3 regions of the Pseudomonas grandcourensis genome follow, and region 2 is predicted to be linked to each of the others. Evidence: predicted binding sites of a transcription regulator. Region 2 holds the regulator's gene; each other region holds the start of a gene.
The links. The regulator sigma-54, encoded in region 2, starts transcription at its own class of promoters, with help from an activator protein. The targets are predictions, from matches to a motif close to ANTGGCATNNANNTTGCTNT.

Region 1: glnA (glutamate--ammonia ligase) is a predicted target of sigma-54. The motif match lies at 1,401-1,420, and genes of this name have one in related genera.
Region 3: AABM52_RS09120 (circularly permuted type 2 ATP-grasp protein) is a predicted target of sigma-54. The motif match lies at 1,758-1,777, and genes of this name have one in related genera.

What each region holds. Positions count from the first base shown of each region.
Region 1 covers NZ_CP150919.1:391,854-395,131, forward strand. Annotated here, with positions in the region: gene glnA (glutamate--ammonia ligase) at 1-1,306, opposite strand, end outside; gene thiI (tRNA uracil 4-sulfurtransferase ThiI) at 1,634-3,088, shown strand; gene typA (translational GTPase TypA) at 3,228-3,278, shown strand, end outside.
Region 2 covers NZ_CP150919.1:992,017-995,294, reverse strand. Annotated here, with positions in the region: gene lptA (lipopolysaccharide transport periplasmic protein LptA) at 1-283, shown strand, start outside; gene lptB (LPS export ABC transporter ATP-binding protein) at 283-1,008, shown strand; gene AABM52_RS04260 (RNA polymerase factor sigma-54) at 1,254-2,747, shown strand; gene raiA (ribosome-associated translation inhibitor RaiA) at 2,822-3,130, shown strand; gene ptsN (PTS IIA-like nitrogen regulatory protein PtsN) at 3,143-3,278, shown strand, end outside.
Region 3 covers NZ_CP150919.1:2,014,467-2,017,744, forward strand. Annotated here, with positions in the region: gene speE (polyamine aminopropyltransferase) at 1-476, shown strand, start outside; gene AABM52_RS09110 (hypothetical protein) at 653-886, shown strand; gene AABM52_RS09115 (ribonuclease E inhibitor RraB) at 1,097-1,441, shown strand; gene AABM52_RS09120 (circularly permuted type 2 ATP-grasp protein) at 1,810-3,219, shown strand; gene AABM52_RS09125 (alpha-E domain-containing protein) at 3,232-3,278, shown strand, end outside.

The DNA of each region.
Region 1 (3,278 bases), 600 kb from region 2:
CGCTGAAAACGCCGCCTTTGGTCAGGAACGCACGACCTTTGTCCAGCTCTTCCAGGGCTTCCTTCAGGCTGCCGCAAACTTGTGGGATCTCTTTGGCCTCTTCAGGCGGCAGGTCGTACAGGTTTTTGTCAGCTGCGTCGCCAGGGTGGATCTTGTTCTGGATGCCGTCCAGGCCAGCCATCAGCAGTGCGGCGAAGCACAGGTACGGGTTGGCAGCCGGATCCGGGAAGCGTGCTTCGATACGGCGGGCTTTCGGGCTCGACACGTAAGGAATACGGATCGAAGCGGAACGGTTGCGAGCCGAGTAGGCCAGCATCACTGGAGCTTCGAAGCCTGGAACCAGACGCTTGTAGGAGTTGGTAGCCGGGTTGGTGAAGCCGTTCAGGGCCTTACCGTGCTTGATGATGCCGCCGATGAAGTACAGGGCGGTGTCGGACAGGCCGGCATAGCCTTCGCCAGCGAAGGTGTTCTTGCCATCTTTCCAGATGGACATGTGAACGTGCATGCCCGAACCGTTGTCGCCGTACAGTGGCTTCGGCATGAAGGTCGCGGTGCGGCCGTAAGCGTCAGCAACGTTGTGTACAACGTACTTCAGGGTTTGGGTTTCGTCGGCTTTCTTCACCAGGGTGTTGAACTTGACGCCGATTTCGTTCTGGCCGGCAGTCGCCACTTCGTGGTGGTGAACTTCAACGGTCAGGCCCATTTCTTCCAGTGCGTTGCACATGGAGGTACGGATTTCGTGGTCGTGGTCGAACGGCGGAACCGGGAAGTAGCCGCCTTTGACGCCTGGACGGTGGCCTTTGTTGCCGCCTTCGATGTCCTGGTCGGACATCCACGAACCTTGTTCAGAGTAGATCTTGAACATGGAGCCGGAAATGTCGGACTTGAACTTCACCTGGTCGAAGATGAAGAACTCTGGCTCTGGACCGGCGTATACGGTGTCACCGATAGCGGTGGCCTTCAGGTACTCTTCGGCGCGCTTGGCGATCGCACGTGGGTCGCGGTCGTAGCCTTGCATGCTCGAAGGTTCGATGATGTCGCAGACCAGGATCAGGGTCGGCTCTTCGGTGAACGGATCCAGGACAGCGGTGGAGTCGTCCGGCATCAGGATCATGTCGGAGGCTTCGATGCCTTTCCAGCCAGCGATGGAGGAACCGTCGAACATTTTGCCGACTTCGAAGAAATCGTCATCCAGCGCATCGCGAGCCGGCATGGTCACGTGGTGCTGAGTGCCTTTGGTGTCCGTGAAGCGCAGATCAATCCACTTGACGTCATGATCTTTGATGAGTTGAACCGACTTCGACATAGTGTCCTCCGGGTGGCTTCGGGCTAGTAATGGATGCCCTTAAATGTGGGTGATGCCGGCGCGAATACTCTGCCAAGGCAACCTGCCTCACAAGGGAGCAAATTGCATGCCAGTGCCCCAGCATGGGTTTTTTGCCCCAAAAACACGCTTGCGAGGGCATATTGCGCTTTAAAGCAGAAAAACTCGCCCTGTAATGTGGCGCCACATCTAATAAATGACCTGTTTTGGTGCGTGCGAAACCTTCTGCACATTAACTGGTTAAACCTTGAGCAATTTCCGCTATAATCCGCGCCCCCTTTTTCGGCAGGCCATGCGCGCGCTGTTTCCATGAAATTAATCGTAAAAGTCTTCCCCGAGATCACCATCAAGAGTCGACCTGTCCGGACGAAATTTATCCGCCAGTTGGCCAAAAACATCCGCGCCGTGCTCCGCGATCTGGACCCGGCCGTGGTGGTGAATGGCGTGTGGGACAATCTCGAGCTGGAAACCCGCGTTACCGACCCGAAAGCCTTGAAAGAGATGGGTGAGCGCCTGACCTGCATGCCAGGCATCGCGCACTTTCTGCAGATCGACGAGTACCCGCTGGGCGACTTCGACGACATCACCGAAAAGTGCAGGCAGCACTACGGCGATGCGCTGGCCGGGAAGATTTTCTCGGTGCGTTGCAAGCGTGCGGGCAAGCACCCGTTCAGCTCGATGGACGTCGAAAAATACGTCGGCAGCAAGCTGCGTCGCGAGTGCGGCGCCGCCGGGATCGACCTGAAAGCGCCGGAGATCGAAGTCCGGATCGAAGTTCGCGACCAACGGTTGTTCGTGATCCACAGCCAGCACAACGGCATCGGCGGATATCCGCTGGGCGCCCTGGAGCAGACCCTGGTGCTGATGTCCGGTGGCTTCGACTCCACCGTGGCGGCCTACCAGATCATGCGCCGCGGCCTGATGGCGCATTTCTGCTTCTTCAATCTGGGCGGACGTGCCCACGAACTGGGCGTCATGGAAGTCGCGCATTTCATCTGGAAGAAGTACGGCAGCTCCCAACGCGTGCTATTTGTCAGTGTGCCGTTTGAAGAAGTGCTGGGCGAAATTCTCGGCAAAGTCGATAACAGTCATATGGGCGTAGTATTGAAGCGTATGATGTTGCGCGCTTCGTCCCAAATTGCCGATCGACTGCAGATCGACGCGCTGGTCACCGGTGAGGCGATCTCCCAGGTGTCGAGCCAGACGCTGCCGAACCTGTCGGTGATCGACTGCGTGACCGACAAGCTGGTGTTGCGTCCGCTGATCGCGAGTCACAAGCAGGACATCATCGACCTGGCCAACGAAATCGGCACCGCCGATTTCGCCCGGCACATGCCGGAATACTGCGGCGTCATCTCGGTCAATCCGAAGACTGCAGCCAAGCGCTATCGCGTCGAGCATGAAGAGAAAGAATTCGATATGGCGGTACTCGAGCGTGCGCTCGAAAACGCCAAGCTGGTGCCGATCGATCGCGTGATCGATGAACTGGGCCAGGATTTGCAGATTGAAGAAGTCAGCGAAGCGCTGGCCGGTCAGATCGTCATCGACATCCGTCACCCGGATGCCGCTGAGGACGACCCGCTGGACCTTGCTGGCATCGAGGTACAAACGATGCCGTTTTATGCAGTGAACGCTCGTTTCAAGGAACTGGACCCTACTCGCCAGTACCTGCTGTATTGCGACAAAGGCGTGATGAGTCGCCTGCATGCCCACCATTTGCTCAGTGAGGGGCATGCCAATGTGCGCGTTTATCGACCGAGCTAAGAGCCCGGGGCTGTTTGCCTGTGGCCTGCGTCACCGGCCCCCCGATGCCACCGTCAAGCTGTAACGGCTTTCACGGACGCTACTGTTAATCGCTGCCAAGACTTGTCAGCACACCGAATCCTCTGATCGAGATACACAAGTGATCGAAAATCTACGCAACATCGCCATCATTGCCCACGTTGACCATGGT
Region 2 (3,278 bases):
GTACTTCGAGCAATTGCAAACGGCCGGCGATACCAAGCCTGTTCAGGGCTGGGGCGTGACGATCCAGTATCACGCCACGCAAAATCGCGTCGTACTGATCGACAAGGCCAAAGTTGTCGACAAGGACAACAACGTCACCCAAGGCGAGAAAATTGTCTACGACACGGACAAGAAACTCGCCAGCGCCGGTCGCGCCACAGGCAGCAAGGTCACCGAGTCGCGCCCGCGTATCGACATGGTGATCCAGCCGAAGAAGAAAACCGACGAGAAAAAGGCCCAGTAATGGCAACTCTGAAAGCTCAGCATCTGGCCAAGAGCTACAAGAGCCGCCAGGTCGTGCGTGACGTCAGCCTGTCCATCGACAGCGGCCAGATCGTCGGCCTGCTTGGCCCGAACGGCGCCGGCAAGACCACCTGCTTCTACATGATCGTCGGCCTGGTGCAGGCCGACCAGGGCCGCGTCCTGATCGATGATCTGGACGTCAGCCACCAGCCGATGCACGGCCGCGCAAAGGCCGGTATCGGCTACCTGCCGCAAGAAGCATCGATCTTCCGCAAACTGTCGGTGGCCGACAACATCATGGCCATCCTCGAGACCCGCAAGGAACTCGACAAGGCCGGCCGTCGCAAGGAGCTGGAAAGCCTGCTGCAGGAGTTCCACATCAGCCACATCCGCGACAACCTGGGCATGAGCCTGTCCGGTGGTGAGCGCCGCCGCGTGGAAATCGCCCGCGCCCTGGCCACCAACCCGAAATTCATCCTCCTCGACGAACCCTTCGCCGGCGTGGACCCGATTTCGGTCGGCGACATCAAGCAGATCATTCACCACCTCAAGGCCAAAGGCATTGGCGTGCTGATCACGGACCACAACGTTCGTGAAACCCTGGATATCTGTGAAACCGCCTATATCGTCAATGACGGCCAACTGATCGCCGAAGGCGACGCAGAGACCATCCTGGCCAACGACCTGGTCAAGGAAGTGTACCTGGGCCATGAGTTCCGCCTGTAAGCGCTGAGCCGTGCCCAGGCAGTTGCCCGGGCACCTGACCGGCCCACTCACCAGCGCCTCGTGCCGACAAGCGTGGTCAGCCCTCAACAAGGGCAGCGCAGCAACACAGCTTTATAGTTTTTATTGTTACAGCGCTCTAGGCAAACCCTTTAGTTTCAGGCATATAATTTGCTTAAGTTTGGCGCCCCGGCGCCCTGTAGTGGATGGCGCATGTGCGCCGGCGAATAAGGTGTTAAGCCCCTGCCATGAAACCATCGCTAGTCTTGAGAATGGGCCAGCAGCTGACGATGACACCGCAGCTGCAACAGGCCATCCGCCTGCTCCAATTGTCGACCCTGGACCTGCAACAGGAAATCCAGGAGGCCCTGGAGTCCAATCCGATGCTCGAACGCCAGGAAGAAGGCGACGACTTCGACAATTCCGACCCCTTGGCCGACAACGCCGAACAAAAGCCCAACACTGACATCCAGGAGCCCTCCTACCAGGAAAGCGCCCCTACGGTTGATAACCTTGAGGAAGGCGACTGGAACGAACGCATTCCCAACGAACTTCCCGTCGATACTGCCTGGGAAGACGTATACCAGACCAGCGCCAGCAGCCTGCCAAGCAACGACGATGACGAGTGGGACTTCACCACCCGCACCTCGGCCGGCGAAAGCCTGCAGAGCCACTTGCTGTGGCAACTGAACCTGGCCCCGATGTCCGACACCGATCGCCTGATCGCCGTGACCCTGATCGACTGCATCAACAATCAGGGCTACCTGGACGAAACCCTCGAGGAAATCCTCGAAGCCTTCGACCCGGAACTGGACATCGAACTGGACGAAATCGAAGCCGTCCTGCACCGCATCCAGCAATTCGAGCCCGCCGGCATCGGCGCCCGCAACCTGGGCGAATGCCTGCTGCTGCAATTGCGCCAGCTGCCTGCCAAGACCCCTTGGCTGGCCGAGGCCAAGCGCCTGGTCACCGATTACATCGACCTGCTTGGCAGCCGCGACTACAGCCAGTTGATGCGTCGCATGAAGCTCAAGGAAGACGAACTGCGCCAGGTCATCGAGCTGGTCCAGAGCCTCAACCCTCGTCCGGGCTCGCAGATCGAGTCCACCGAAGCCGAGTACGTCGTTCCTGACGTCATCGTGCGCAAGGACAACGAGCGCTGGCTGGTGGAGCTCAATCAGGAGTCAGTGCCACGGCTGCGGGTCAACGCCCAGTACGCTGGTTTCGTGCGCCGCGCCGACACCAGCGCCGACAATACCTTCATGCGCAATCAGTTGCAGGAGGCCCGCTGGTTCATCAAGAGCCTGCAAAGCCGCAATGAAACCCTGATGAAGGTTGCCACCCAGATCGTCGAGCATCAGCGCGGCTTTCTGGAGTACGGCGACGAAGCTATGAAGCCGCTGGTCCTGCATGACATCGCCGAAGCGGTGGGCATGCATGAGTCGACGATTTCACGGGTGACCACCCAGAAGTTCATGCACACCCCCCGGGGCATTTATGAACTGAAGTACTTTTTTTCCAGTCACGTAAGCACCTCCGAAGGCGGCGAATGCTCGTCCACGGCGATCCGGGCGATCATCAAAAAACTGGTTGCAGCGGAAAATCAGAAAAAGCCGTTGAGTGACAGCAAGATCGCTGGTTTACTGGAGGCACAAGGCATTCAGGTGGCTCGCCGCACCGTCGCCAAGTACCGCGAATCCCTCGGGATCGCGCCTTCGAGCGAACGCAAGCGGTTGATGTAGGGCCACGCCACAGCGTTCCAGTGGTAGATCATCTGATCTACCGCTTTATGCACTGGCAACGAAGGAGAAGCTGTATGCAAGTCAACATCAGTGGACACCAACTGGAAGTGACCGAACCTCTTCGCACCTACATCGGCGAAAAACTCGAGCGATTGGAGCGACATTTCGACAAGATCACTAATGTGCAGGTCACGATGACCGTCGAAAAACTGAAGCAGAAAATCGAAGCCACGCTACATATTCCCGGGAATGAAGTGGTCGCCAACGCGGAACATACCGATATGTATGCCGCGATCGACGCACTCACCGACAAGCTGGATAAACAACTCAAAAAGCATAAGGAAAAGACCCAGAGCCTCCTTCAGGGCGCAACCGGTCGTTAACACTCCCTACCCATGATCCGACTTGAAAGTATCCTGACCCCCGGCCGTTCCCTGGTGAACGTGCCGGGAGGCAGTAAAAAGAAAGCCCTCGAACAAATTGCCAATCTGATCGCCCGCGAAGTGCCGGCCCTGGAGATGCAAGATGTCT
Region 3 (3,278 bases), 1.0 Mb from region 2:
CACGCCTGAACCTGGTGATCGACGACGGCATGCGTTTCGTCGCCACCACCACTGAAAAGTTCGACGTGATCATTTCCGACTCCACCGACCCGATCGGACCGGGTGAAGTGCTGTTCTCGGAAAACTTCTACCAGGCCTGCCACCGTTGCCTGAACGAAGGCGGCATCCTGGTGACCCAGAACGGTACGCCGTTCATGCAGATCGAAGAAGTGAAGACCACCGCCGGTCGCCTGCGCAGCCTGTTCCCCGACTGGCACTTCTATCAGGCCGCTGTGCCGACCTACATCGGTGGCTCGATGACCTTCGCCTGGGGCGCCACCAATACCGCCTATCGCAAGTTGTCCCGCGAAACCCTGCAACAGCGCTTCACGGGCAGCGGCATCGTCACCCGCTACTACAATCCAGAAATCCACATCGGCGCCTTCGCCTTGCCGCAATACGTGTTGCAGGCGGTGAACAAGCCAAGCAACGACTAAAACCCTGTAGGAGCGAGCCTGCTCGCTCCTACATGGATTGCGCTCGACGCAATGGCAGTGGGTGTTGTGAGTCTTTGATTACATCCGCCGACCTATGTAATACGGTGGAACAATTAGCCAGCTAACAGGTCGAGATAGAGGTAGGCCCATTCATGGGTTTTATCGAGGAGGCACCAATGCAAAAGTGGAAAGTCACTTTCGTGGATGATCATGGCGAAACCATCAACGAAGTCTTTGAGTGCATCGAACGCCCGGACTACGAGCACGCCGCCAAGCTCATCAAGGCCCGGCTTCTCCCTGTCGCCGCCGAACTGGATCTGAACGATCTGGAAGGGCGGACCGCCGATGCGTGCGTCAAAGAGCTCAAGTCCCAGAACAGCATTCAAATCCTCGGCATTGCTCCAATCTGAACCACACCTGTCGCATTCACATCCAGGCCTTGGCAGAGGCTCTATCTTGAGGCTACTCTGCAAGCGAGATCAGCGAATGAATCGCTAAGGTCTGGTCTTGTCAGCTCCATGCTTGTTTCCCGCCGGCACATCGGTTGCCGTCGCTCGCGCTGTTCGGTTGCGGGTGAGGGAGTACGGAAAGTCTATCCATCGTTTTGAGGAGGACGTTTCATGAGCACAGCCTATCAAGAAGACATCAGCAGCAGCGTGCTGCGCCGCATGAAAGAAGGCGGTTTTGACTTTTCGCGGTTTCATCCCATCGAGTTCTACGCCATTTTCCCGGACGAGGAGCGGGCACGCAGGGCGGCAGGTCATTTCCACCGTGGTGAATCCCTGGATGCGCAAATCAGTGTGCGTGACGACGGTGCCTGGGCGCTGGAGTTGTGCAAGGTCATGTATGCCACCTACGACGATATCGGCGACTTCGAACAGGGTTTCGAAGCAGTGGTCGAGCCTCTGGGCGGCATTATCGAAGGCTGGGGTGTGAAACAGGAGGTACGAGGGCGACTCGCATAACCTTATGAACAGTGACAACCAGCAATGACGGCTGACCTTCGGGTTGGCCGTTTTCATTTGTGGGCGTTGGACACCAACAAAAAAAAGCCGCCAGGGCAGGCGACTAAAAGGGAAGTTCGGTGAGCTTTTCAGCGAATGCGTGGATTATCCGCACCCGTTGCCGGGCAGTGAAATCAACTCTGACTATGCTGGTGATAGGCGACCACCACGCCTTGCAATGAAGCGGGGGCGATCAGGTTGGGGCATTTACCGCACAGGATTGGTGCGGTGAGTGCGCGTTGATTATCCAACCGATTGAAATTTAAGCGTTTATGCCGATGGCACGGGCCTTGCGAAGGTCTGGACGTCCGAGTGACAAGGAGTACGGCATGATCCGCACCTATTTTGATGAGATGTACGATGCCGGCGGCCAGGTCCGCCCGCATTATCGGGAGTTTGCCCGTTGGCTGGCCGAGACGCCTGACGAGCTTCTGGCACAACGGCGACGCGAGGCCGATCTGTTGTTTCATCGCGCCGGGATTACCTTCACGCTCTACGGGGACGAGCAGGGCACAGAGCGCCTGATTCCCTTCGACACCATCCCCCGCAGCATCCCCGCCAGTGAATGGCGGATTGTCGAGCGCGGCTGCATCCAGCGGGTCAAGGCGTTGAACATGTTCCTCGCCGACCTCTACCACGAACAGCGCATCATCAAGGCCGGCATCATTCCGGCCGAGCAGGTGCTGGCCAACGAGCAGTACCAGTTGGCGATGCAAGGGCTGGATCTGCACCGCGATATCTATTCGCACATCTCCGGCGTCGATCTGGTGCGCGACGGCGACGGCACGTATTACGTGCTCGAAGACAATCTGCGTACGCCGAGCGGCGTCAGCTACATGCTCGAAGACCGCAAGATGATGATGCGCCTGTTCCCCGAGCTGTTCGCGGCGCAACGCATCGCCCCCATCGACCACTACCCGAACCTGCTGCTCGACACCCTGAAGAGCTCAAGCCCCATCGATAACCCGAGCGTGGTGGTGCTGACGCCGGGGCGCTTCAACAGTGCGTTCTTCGAGCATGCGTTCCTGGCGCGGGAAATGGGTGTGGAACTGGTGGAGGGCGCGGACCTGTTCGTGCGTGACGACAAGGTCTACATGCGCACCACCGACGGGCCGAAAGCGGTCGACGTGATTTATCGTCGCCTCGACGACGCCTTCCTCGATCCCCTGGCCTTCAACCCGGAATCGATGCTCGGCGTGCCGGGGCTGCTGTCGTCCTACCGTTCCGGCAACGTGGTGCTGGCCAATGCCATCGGCACGGGGGTGGCGGACGACAAGTCGGTGTATCCGTTCGTTACCGACATGATCCGTTTCTACCTCGATGAAGAGCCGATCCTGAAGAACGTTCCTACGTGGCAATGCCGTAATCCGTCTGAGCTTTCCCACGTGCTGGCCAATCTTCCAGAACTGGTGGTCAAGGAAACCCAAGGCTCCGGCGGGTACGGAATGCTGGTGGGGCCGGCGGCGACGGCAGCGGAAATCGAAGCCTTCCGCGCGCGGATCATCGCCAAGCCCCATGCGTATATCGCGCAACCGACGCTGTCGCTGTCGACCTGTCCGACCTTTGTCGAAAACGGCATTGCGCCACGCCATATCGACCTGCGGCCGTTTGTCCTGTCGGGTCGTGAAACCCGGGTCGTGCCCGGCGGCTTGACCCGTGTCGCCCTGCGCGAAGGCTCCCTGGTGGTCAATTCCTCCCAGGGCGGCGGAACCAAGGACACCTGGGTGGTCGAGGATTAAAGGAAGCCTGTCATGTTAAGTAGAACTGCCTCGGATTTGTATTGGATGTCGCGTTACCT